2 regions of the Pseudoalteromonas sp. NZS11 genome follow, and region 1 is predicted to be linked to the other one. Evidence: predicted binding sites of a transcription regulator. Region 1 holds the regulator's gene; the other holds the start of a gene.
What was found. Region 1 encodes FliA, which starts transcription of late flagellar genes. Its sites were predicted from a motif close to CTAAAGNTNNNNNNNNNNNNGCCGATA; they were not measured.

Region 1 (5,761 bases):
GTTAGCTCTGTAGGCCAACAATAAGATTTTAACAGGGGTTGAATCATGAAAATTAAACGTTTTTTTGCTAAAGATATGCGCACAGCACTTAAAGAAGTTAAAGATGAGTTAGGTGTTGATGCGGTTATTATGTCAAATAAGAAGCTGGCTAACGGTGTAGAAATTGTAGCGGCAGTTGATTATGACAAAGCAGCCCCTAAAGTAGCAGCGCAACCACAACGTACTGCAGAGCCGCGTGCTCAAGCACCACAGCAAAGTATGCATAATTTTGTAAAACCAGAGCCTCAGCGTGCCAAACCAGAGCCGCAGGCAAAAGTGGCTGACAGCCTACAGGCTTTGTTAGAGCGCCAATCACCGCGTCCTCGCTCCCCTGAACTTGCATCAATGTTTTCACAATCAGGTATTGATACTACCGATAACTATCAAGAACCAGTTATGGAACAGCGTACTAAAAATATGTTTGCTCCTGAAAATGCAGCGCCAGTTCGTCCACAAACTCAAGCGGATAGCTTAGGTTTTGATGATTTAGACAGCGACTTTGATGATTTAGATAGTCCAGTAACGGCTCGCCAACAAACACCCAATAATGAAAGCGAAGAAATGACAACAATGCGTGAAGAAATGAACGCAATTCGTCAATTACTTGAGCATCAAGTATCAGGCTTAATGCAGCAAGATATGGCGCGTCGCGATCCAACACGCGCTTGCATGGTTGACCGCTTAGTCGGTATGGGTATTGATAAAGAAGTCGCGCAACAAATGGCATGTTTTGTACCTGATGATGTATCTCGTAAGCAAGGCTGGAAAGCGTTGTTAACGATGGTCGAAGATCAAATGCAAACAACCAATAATGAAATACTTCGCCAAGGTGGTGTATATGCGTTAGTGGGTCCAACAGGTGTTGGTAAAACAACAACAGTTGCTAAGCTTGCAGCGTTAGGCGCACAAAAATATGGCGCTGATAAAGTGGCCTTAATAACCACTGATACATACAGAATTGGTGCTTATGAACAGCTTGCTACTTACGGCCGTATTATTGGTTGTGGTGTAAAGCAAGTTAAAGATGCTAATGAATTAGCTGAAGTTTTATATCATTTACGAAATAAACGTCTAGTATTAATTGATACAGCAGGTATGAGTCAGCGAGATTTACGTTTAACTGAGCAGTTAAACACGTTAATGCGTAACCAACGTGTGGATATTCGCAGTTACTTAGTACTAAGCGCGACGGCACAAATTAATGTATTACAAGAAACAGTACGTCACTTTAAAAAAGTACAGTTAAGTGGTTGTATTTTCACTAAGTTAGATGAATCATTAAGTTTGGGTGAGATAATTAGTATTGCGATTCAAAATCGCCTTCCAATAGGGTATCTTACTAACGGTCAACGAGTGCCAGAAGATATTCGTGTTGCAAATGCTGAAAAACTAGTGAAAAAGGCTGAGCAGTTATATTTAAAAAGAACAAAAGCACAACATTCAAGGCACCAAGCAGTGGCGCCAAGTACAGTAGGGATGTATGATTAACACAGTATTAGATCAAGCAAGCGGCCTGCGCAAAATGAGTCAAAACAATAACAACGGCGTAAAAGTTATCGCTGTAACCGGTGGTAAAGGTGGGGTGGGGAAAACAAATGTTTCTCTAAATACTGCTATTGCACTAGGGCAACAAGGTAATAGAGTATTAGTGCTGGATGCTGACTTAGGTTTAGCAAACTGTGATGTGATGCTTGGTTTACGTGTAGAGCGCAATTTATCACACGTTTTGTCAGGTGAATGTGAGCTTGACGAGATTTTAGTTGAAGGGCCTGCTGGTATTAAAATTGTACCCGCTACATCGGGCTCGCAAAGTATGGTTGAATTATCGCCATCTGAGCATGCCGGGCTAATTCGTGCATTTAGCGAATTGAATACCGAATTTGATATTTTAATTGTAGATACAGCCGCTGGTATTTCAGACATGGTGCTAAGCTTCTCACGAGCAGCACAAGATGTAATGGTTGTAGTGTGCGATGAACCAACATCAATAACCGATGCTTACGCACTTATTAAAGTATTAAGCCGCGAGCACGGTGTTTATAAGTTCAAAATTGTTGCCAATATGGTCCGCAGTATGCGTGAAGGCACTGAATTGTTTGCAAAACTATCTAAAGTTACCGATCGCTTTTTAGATGTTTCAATGGAGCTAGTAGCAACGGTTCCTTATGACGAAAATATGCGCAAAGCAACACGTCGCCAAAAGGTGATTGTTGAGCTCTTTCCAAGTTCGCCAGCCGCTCTCGCGTTCAAAGCGCTGGCGACAAAAGCAGTTAAATGGCCAATACCAAATCAACCATCTGGGCATTTAGAGTTTTTCATTGAGAAACTAGTAAACGGCTAATTATGACAACATTGGTGAATAGAGCTATGGGATATCAATCAACACAAAACTTAAATGTGATTGTTGAGAAACATGCATCACTTGTTAAAAAAGTGGCATGTCATCTAATTGCTCGATTACCACCTAGCGTTCAGCTTGATGATTTAATTCAATCAGGAATGATAGGTTTAATAGAAGCTTCAAAAAACTTTGATGCAACAAAAGGCGCAAGCTTTGAAACCTTCGCCGGTATTCGTATTCGCGGGGCTATGCTTGATGAAATGCGCCGTGGTGATTGGGCTCCTCGTTCAGTACACCGTAAAAGCCGACAAGTTGCAGAGGCAATTACTGGGCTCGAAAGCAGTCTGAATCGCGAACCAACAGATACAGAAGTTGCTGAAAAACTTGAAATTTCACTCAATGAGTACCATCATATTTTAAATGATGTTAATACCAGTAAAGTATTAGGCATAGAAGACCTTGGTGTAGATGAGGATGTTATTACTCCCGTAGGCCAAGATTTAGCGCTAGACAAACCTTTTAATAATGTTAAAAATGATCGGTTTAATGAGTCTTTGCTAAATGCAATAAAGTCATTACCAGAGCGTGATGCAATGGTACTTTCTTTATACTATAACGATGAAATGAATTTAAAAGAAATAGGACATATACTCGATGTAAGCGAATCGCGTGTAAGTCAGATACATGGTCAGGCGATGATTAAGCTTAAAGCTAAAATCAATGACTGGATAAACTAGTAGTAAGTAAACTAAGGTTAATACCTCACTGGGGGATGTTTTGGATAAAAACATGAAAATTCTTGTAGTTGATGATTTTTCAACGATGAGACGAATTATAAAAAACCTATTACGTGACTTAGGTTTCACTAACGTTCAAGAAGCTGATGACGGGTCTACAGCTTTGCCTATGTTACAAAATCAAGTGTTTGATTTTGTGGTTACAGATTGGAATATGCCGGGAATGCAAGGTATTGACCTTTTAAGAGCAATTCGTGCAGATGATAAGTTAAAACATATCCCTGTATTGATGGTAACGGCAGAAGCTAAAAAAGAACAAATAATAGCTGCAGCGCAAGCTGGCGTTAATGGTTATATTGTTAAGCCATTTACGGCTGGAACATTAAAAACTAAATTAGAAAAAGTATTTGAACGCTTAGGCTAATGATGGGGGAGAGGCTTATGTCAGCACCAGCTGCGCCTCAAATAACGTTAGAACAAGCTCGTCAACTCGTCATTTATTTAGAAAACGATGAGCAAGATAAAGCTAATCAGTTGATTTTAGAGACAGCTTCGCAAGAGCAGTCTAAATTATTTGCTGAAGTTGGGAAGTTGACTCGTCAACTGCACGAAGCACTTAAAAGCTTTGAGCTTGATACTCGCTTAACTAACATAACGACAGATGCGATTCCAGATGCTAAAAAGCGGCTTAATTATGTTATAGAAATGACAGAAAATGCGGCTAATAAAACAATGGATGCTGTTGAGGCTAGTTTACCTATAGCTCAGCAACTTGCAGATGAAATATCTCATATCAAACCGACATGGGATCGTTTAATGAGCCGGGAGATTGAGCTTGGTGAGTTTAAACAACTTTGCCATAGTATCGATAAGTTTATGAATAACTCTCATCATAAAACGGATGAGCTTCAAAGCTTAATGACAAATGTACTAATGGCTCAAGACTATCAAGACTTAACAGGTCAAGTTATTCGCCGTGTTATAGAACTTGTTAGAGAAGTAGAAGAAAGCTTACTTCATCTTTTAACAGCGTTTGCTGAACAAGATGACAGTGACAACACAGCGAATAAAGTAGAACAACAAAAAATAAAAGAACCAGTTGCCACACAAACTTTAGCAGGTCCTGAAGGCCCTATTATTGATAAAGAATCGCGTAATGATGTTGTATCTGATCAAGATGAAGTCGATGATCTTTTATCAAGTTTGGGCTTCTAAGAGGAGAGTAACTGCATGTTTGAAGTCGATGAAGATATTTTACAAGACTTTCTTGTAGAGGCAGGAGAAATCCTAGAGCTTTTATCTGAACAGTTAGTTGAACTGGAAAATAATCCAGAAGATACAGAGTTACTAAATGCCATATTTAGAGGCTTTCACACTGTAAAAGGTGGTGCAGGCTTTTTAGCTATGACAGAACTTGTTGATGCTTGCCACGGCGCTGAAAACGTATTTGATTTACTACGTCAAGGCGTGCGAACGGTCAATTCAGAGTTAATGGATGTTATTTTACAAGCGCTCGACACCATTAATGAAATGTTCGCGACTATCCAAAATAGGGATAAGCCAGAACCAGCAGATCCTGAGTTACTTCAAACCCTCCACATTTTGGGCCTACCTCCAACAGAAGCCGAGCTTAACGGAGTCGCTTCAGAAACTGACGTTGAACAACCTCTTGATGAAGTAGTTGATACGCCAATAGCTGATGAGGAAGATCCATTTGCATTTGATGAAATGTTTAGCGGAACTCCTTCGGTTAGTGATGCTGAAATAAACGAAATCACTGAAGATGAATTTGAAAACTTACTTGATGAACTACACGGTAAAGGACAAGGTCCTGCAGTTGAAAAGCCAGTAGCAAGTAGTAGTGATTTTAATGGTGATATTACTGATGATGAATTTGACAGCTTATTAGACGAGTTACATGGAGTTGGCAGTTTTGGTGAGGTTGCGAGTAAAGCACCTGAGCAAAGTAGTGTAGTTAAAGCACCTGTAGAACCAGCTAAACCAGCGTCAAATACTGCTAATTCATCAGATGATGAAATTAGTGATGATGAATTTGAAGCGCTTCTTGATGAACTTCATGGTAAAGGCACTGCACCTAAATCAATAGAAAGCACTCCAGCTGTGAAACAGCCCAATATCCCAGCTAAACCAGCTGCAAAAGCGAGTGTGCCTGTAAAAAAACCAGAACCTGTAAAAGCACCCGCTTCTAAACCGGTAGAAAAACCGGTTGCTAAAGCAGCGCCAGCAACGCCTAAAAAATCAGCGCCACCAGCAGCAGAGACGACAGTTCGCGTAGATACAAAACGACTTGACCAAATTATGAATATGGTTGGTGAGTTAGTACTTGTGCGAAATCGTTTGGTTAGTTTAGCGACCAATTCAGACAGTGAAGCAATGGGTAAAGCAATCTCTAACTTAGATGTAGTGACTGCTGATATTCAAGGCGCGGTTATGCAAACGCGAATGCAACCAATTAAAAAGGTATTTGGTCGTTTCCCTCGCGTAGTACGCGATTTAGCACGCAGCTTAAACAAAGACATTGACTTACAACTTGTAGGTGAAGAAACCGATTTAGATAAAAACTTAGTGGAAGCACTAGCCGATCCGCTTGTGCATTTAGTTCGAAACTCAGTTGACCACGGTA
Region 2 (5,761 bases), on a different contig from region 1:
GTCAGTGGGTCATAGCGCAACATTGGGGAAAGCTCCATTGCAGCCATACCGCTGTAATGCATTGTACCAATACCAGCCCCTAGTAAGATCGAGCAAATGCTGAGCACTCTAAAGTTTCCATCACTATTTACAAGTATTGATACCGCATACTGACATGCTAATAAAGCAGGAAGAAAAGAGAGTAGTGTGATTGTTGGATCGTAGCTTATATTAGTACATAGCGAAAAAGCTAACATACCTATAAAGTGCATACTCCAAATACCAGAAGAAAATACAGTTGCTGCGGTTATATTTGCTAAACGTTGATAACGAGGGAATTTAGTCTCTTTTGCTAAATCAATGAGCTTAGTAGTAAAAAAAGCAGCAAAAATGGCTATTAATACAGACATTGAGACTAGAAGAGGGTCGTAAACCCCATTAAGTATTAGGCTTGGATCTTGGTCTGTAATGAAGAAAGCTGATAGCATAACGGCTCGAAATATAATCTTTATTTTACAAGTTTAATCTAATTTACTAATAAATGAACCGTTATTTCTAATCGCGCTATAAAGTGACGAATTTTAACCAAGTTTATTTATTTTTTGTTATTGAAGTAAATAAAATATTTTAACTTTCAATTCAAATAAAACAGACGGATCAATCTATAGCTTATTATAATAAAGTGGATTAGGAGTTAGGTGCGACTGTATGCCTAAGAGTTTAAAATTGATGGTAATATGGATTATATAAACGGATGCTATATTTAGAGTTTAAGTCGTGTTTGAATATCAACTAAAAAAGAGTACTAGACGCAAAACAGTCGCAATAAAAGTGCATAGTCAAAAGGTAACTGTGTATGCGCCACATTTTGTCGCAAAAAAACACATTGATACTTGGTTATTTGACAAACAAGAGTGGGTTGCAGAACAATTAAAAAAACAATCGTCAATTGATGACACTAAGCAGTACCCCTTTGAATCTAAAAAAATCAGTGTTTTTTCAGAAACTATTTATTTGAAACTGGACTCAGGCCAAGATTCCAAAGTAACCCCGTATGATGACCACTTACTTATTACAATATCTCCTCGAGTTAAAAACACTTATCAAAAGTATCGACAGCTATTAGAGACTTATTTAAAAGAGCAGCTTATTGCATACATAGAGATGCGTTTAGCGTATTTCTGTACTCAAATGGGTGAAGAGTTGCCAAATGATTTAAAAATAGGTGTTTATAAACGAAAGTGGGGGAGTTGTAATAGCAAGCGAGAACTCACTTTTAATTTACATCTTATAGGTGCTCCTTACCACGCTATAGATTATGTGATTGTTCATGAGCTTGCCCACTTAAAGTATTTAAATCATAGCAAAGCTTTTTGGCAGCGAGTAGAGGCGTTTTTCCCCGATTACAAAACATCATCTAATTGGTTAAAACAAAATGGTATGAGTTTACAGTGGGTGTTTTGATGTTACTGAATATAGGAATATAGGAATATAGGAATATAGGAATATAGGAATATAGGAATATAGGAATATAGGAATATAGGAATATAGGAATATAGGAATATAGGAATATAGGAATAGTAGAGAAGTGGTGGAGGGAGCTGGATTCGAACCAGCGAAGGCTGAGCCGTCAGATTTACAGTCTGATCCCTTTGGCCGCTCGGGAACCCCTCCACACTAATTTTATTGCATTTGGCCCCACTTAACTTAGCGGTAAGAAAAGTGGTGGAGGGAGCTGGATTCGAACCAGCGAAGGCTGAGCCGTCAGATTTACAGTCTGATCCCTTTGGCCGCTCGGGAACCCCTCCAATGCAACGGCGCTGATAATAGCAAATTGCGTATTTAAGTAAAGAAAAAAGCTAAAGAAAATTGAAATAAAGCCGATAAATATCTATCAGTTACCACAATCGGCTAAAGACTATGCAAATAGATGATTTGTTAATCACAGAGAGTCAGTTAAACAGTAGACTCAATAATAGTGTGCATGAAAATCGCCGTGGCGAATTTGCACTATTATTAGCGATGCTGTCACATGACGCACTCGACTTTAGTCAATTTCATTTACCAAAAACTGAAATAGATAATTTAGTTATAGAAGAAGAGGCGTTAAGAAAGCAATTTGGCGCAGGTCCAAAGCAACTTTTAGCTCCTGATGAATATAATATGTTGGTTGGACAATTTAATGCATCATTAATATCTCAAGAAGGAGCGCGCTGTGGTATGACAAGTATTAAGTTAAGACAATGCTTAAGCCCTGAACCACTTGCGATTAGAAATGATGATAAGCATATTCCACTTAATATAATAGATAACTGTGAGCTTGCCGTCAGAAGAAGAATTAAAAGCGAACAAACCCAACTAGCCAATCCCCCTATAGATGCAGCTGCTTTTTACGACAGCCTTAATAATGATGCAATACATCAACCACTTCAGCTCATTGCGGTGTGATATATGATTGTAATAATCACCAGTTAATATATGCTTTATAACGGGTCTGCTTTATATATTTGCTAATAATTGATTTAATGAAAAAAAAGCATCCAAAAATTAAATGCAATTGCTATAATGGCGTCAAATGGTATGACATGAAATGCCATTATCATTAAACCAAGGTAATTAGGAACGTAATGAAGAAAACATTCACGCTAAATCACGAGAAAATCAAATACCCTCGTATGGTTGATGCTGCAAAGCACGAAGTGAAAAAATATTTGAAAAGAGAGCGTAATAAAACGCTACCTGAAGATGCTGACTATTGGGCATTTGACTGTAAGTTTGGTAACACAGCTGAAGATGCGCAAGTTGTGCATGTTGCTGAATTAAGTAACCAAATTGGCGAAATTGAAAAGCAAGGTTTGACCTCTTTCTATGTAGAGATTTTAGCTCGACCTGCTCAACGTCAACAGTTAGATTTAGATGATGACGAATAACACTTAATTTAATTAAGTGTTCGAAGTTTTAAAATGAGCCCAAGTGGCTCATTTTTTGTTTTTATGCATTAAAGATTCACCATAAATCATTTTTATTAGTAACTAATAAGTAGAATTTTAATTTATTAACATTTGCATAACAAAATATAGTGATATAGGGTGTGTTTAATTAAAAAAACAAAACAGTTGTACCATGCCTATAAATTACTCTGACCACCAATTGAAATTAAGCTTAAAGAGCTCTAAGGTACTTGTCGTTGACGATCAGCTATTAAGCTTAATTGTATTAAAAAAAATATTATCAGAGCATTTTAGTGTAACAACAACGAGCTGTGGTGAGGATGCGATTGAAATTTGTAAACATAATCCGCCAGATATAATACTACTCGATATTAATATGGAAGGAATGAGTGGTATTGAAACATGTCTAAAATTAAAAAATATATCTGAAACACAAGATATCCCCGTTATTTTTGTAACCTCATCTGAAAATCAAGAAGAAGAGTGCTGGGAAGCCGGAGCTGTAGATTTTATAAAGAAACCAACTAACTCGGAAACTTTATATAGAAGAGTGCGCGCCCATATTACGATGAAACTTCAACATGACTTACTCAATCAAAAAGTATTTCTAGATGATTTAACAAAGGTATTCAATCGTCGTTATTTTGATGCGCATTTTTCTAAAATGGAACGAAGCGCCTTACGAGAAAAAGTCGACTATGCACTATTACTCATCGATATAGACTACTTTAAGCAATACAACGATCTTTATGGTCATGTGCAAGGCGATACGGTTTTAAACCTTGTTGCACAAACTATTACTAATAGTTTGCAAAGGCCAACCGATTTTGTTGCGCGTTACGGCGGCGAAGAGTTTGTAGTTGTTCTACCGCATACAAGCACTGAAGGTGCAATTTGTGTTGCTGATAAAATTAAACAAAATGTGGTCGATTTAGGAATATTACACAGATATTCAGAATATGACTTTGTTACTATTAGTATTGGCGGTGCAACCCTACAACCGTATGTAAATAACAAAAACACCTTGCAGATCGCAGATGAAAAAATGTATGAGTCCAAAATGCAAGGTCGTAACCAAGTGTGTTTTTAAGTTTAGCTAGCTAATAAATCACTTTGCCACTTAAAAACACCTTGTAGGTGATAAATATTAAATAAGATTATTTATTACACGCTATGACATTTTTTGTACTTTTTATTGCTACCACATGGGCAGTCATCATTTCTGCCCACTTTAATATCTTCAACAGGATATATAGTGCCATCTAAATAACGCCATTGAGTGTTTTCTTTAATAAACTGCGATTTTTCGTGAAGCTCACAAAATAAGTTTTGATAAAAATATTGGGCTTTAAATTCTACAGTGCCGGTATCGCCATCATGGCTTGACCCAATTACATCAAGATTTATAAATCGACAGCTGTTAGCAAAATCATTGATTTCTTTAACCGGATTTTCAGCTTGTTTTTCTTTTGCGTAGGTTTGATAAACATATTCTGCATTTTTAATAACATAAGCACTGAATCGTGAGCGCATAAGTTGTTCAGGAGAGTCAGCTTGCTTAACAGATAAGTGAAGCGGCTCGCAGCAATCGGCATAATTGTGCCCACTGCTGCAAAAACATAATGTGGTATTGAGTGAAGTCATAATAATAATACAAAGTCTAAAACATTAGTTTAACAAGCTTATTGGGCGAGTGATATCTCTGTTGTTTGAGACTTTTTAGTAAAACAGTATAGTTTTGTATTCGTTTTACTTAAATCGAATGATAAATTCGTAAGTAGTTGGTTATTAACTATATCGGTCCAGGTAATTACCGCTGCAAAGTTCCCGTTATGTAATGCAGAATTTAATACATACTCTAAATTTACTAAGTGCTTTTGTCTAATAACAAGTAATTTACTTGTATCAATAGAGCATGAGTCAAGTAAAGCTTTGCTAGGTACATGATCTGGAGCAATTAGTAACGTCCATGCATTAGAGCTATTGTATTGGTGTAATACTTTTAAAAGCTCAAAGGTCGCTGAAATTTCATCTTCAATTTGAATCAAATTCACGCAATCGCTTTGCTCATCTTGTTGGTAACTTTTAACTGTTCTTACGGTAATAGGCTGTAACATAGGTTCACTCACTGGGTTTTTATACAGTATTCATATACAGTAGTTTATACAGTGCTTTCGTGCAAGCCTTTTATGCTATTTATTTGTACAGTTATTCAGCTTTTGATCATTATTTTTATTTTTTTAATTTATAATTCTTTATTAATCAGGTTGTTATAGGGTTGTTTTTGAGAAGGTATTCTAAAAATAAATTTTTGCGTAGTGTCTTCATTTTGGGGTTTTATACTGTATAGGATTATCTTTGTAACCATATACAGTATTTTTTAACACTGCATACAGTACTTCTGCCATAGTTAGCTTATGTGTTTTCACTCGTGCGAGGGATCATATGAGAAAACTGGAGTTGGTGAATTTGTTCGTACAAACTTGCCGCATAACATTGAGCATCTTTAAATCGCTTAGTTTCGATATGTTTGCGTATATCTGTAACCGCTGCAGTGGCAGGGGCGTACCCTTGGCTACTTGCTAAGCTTAACCAAGCTACAGCATGAAATACACTTTGTGGCACGCCTTCACCTTTCACAAAAAATAAACCTAAATAAAACTGTGCTCTATGGTTTCCCGCCATTGCAGCAAGTCGCATCCATTTTGCAGCCAATGGAGCTTGATTATTTTTTAAATAATATAGGGCTTTATTTAACGTACTTTGCTCATCTTTTTTATTATCAACGGGCACAGAGGTATTTTCGGGTTGAGTAACAAAACCTAAAATAT

Region 2: I6E82_RS07535 (VC2046/SO_2500 family protein) is a predicted target of FliA. The motif match lies at 1,839-1,865, and genes of this name have one in related genera.

What each region holds. Positions count from the first base shown of each region.
Region 1 covers NZ_JADYWP010000001.1:668,713-674,473, forward strand. Annotated here, with positions in the region: gene flhA (flagellar biosynthesis protein FlhA) at 1-24, shown strand, start outside; gene flhF (flagellar biosynthesis protein FlhF) at 46-1,527, shown strand; gene I6E82_RS02925 (MinD/ParA family ATP-binding protein) at 1,520-2,380, shown strand; gene I6E82_RS02930 (RNA polymerase sigma factor FliA) at 2,407-3,117, shown strand; gene cheY (chemotaxis response regulator CheY) at 3,158-3,541, shown strand; gene I6E82_RS02940 (protein phosphatase CheZ) at 3,559-4,332, shown strand; gene I6E82_RS02945 (chemotaxis protein CheA) at 4,348-5,761, shown strand, end outside.
Region 2 covers NZ_JADYWP010000003.1:85,386-91,146, forward strand. Annotated here, with positions in the region: gene I6E82_RS07515 (MHYT domain-containing protein) at 1-467, opposite strand, end outside; gene I6E82_RS07520 (M48 family metallopeptidase) at 811-1,443, shown strand; tRNA gene I6E82_RS07525 (tRNA-Tyr) at 1,569-1,653, opposite strand; tRNA gene I6E82_RS07530 (tRNA-Tyr) at 1,703-1,787, opposite strand; gene I6E82_RS07535 (VC2046/SO_2500 family protein) at 1,900-2,427, shown strand; gene I6E82_RS07540 (DUF6172 family protein) at 2,607-2,909, shown strand; gene I6E82_RS07545 (GGDEF domain-containing response regulator) at 3,103-4,020, shown strand; gene I6E82_RS07550 (YchJ family protein) at 4,095-4,574, opposite strand; gene I6E82_RS07555 (SulA-like leucine-rich domain-containing protein) at 4,613-5,047, opposite strand; gene I6E82_RS07560 (tetratricopeptide repeat protein) at 5,346-5,761, opposite strand, start outside.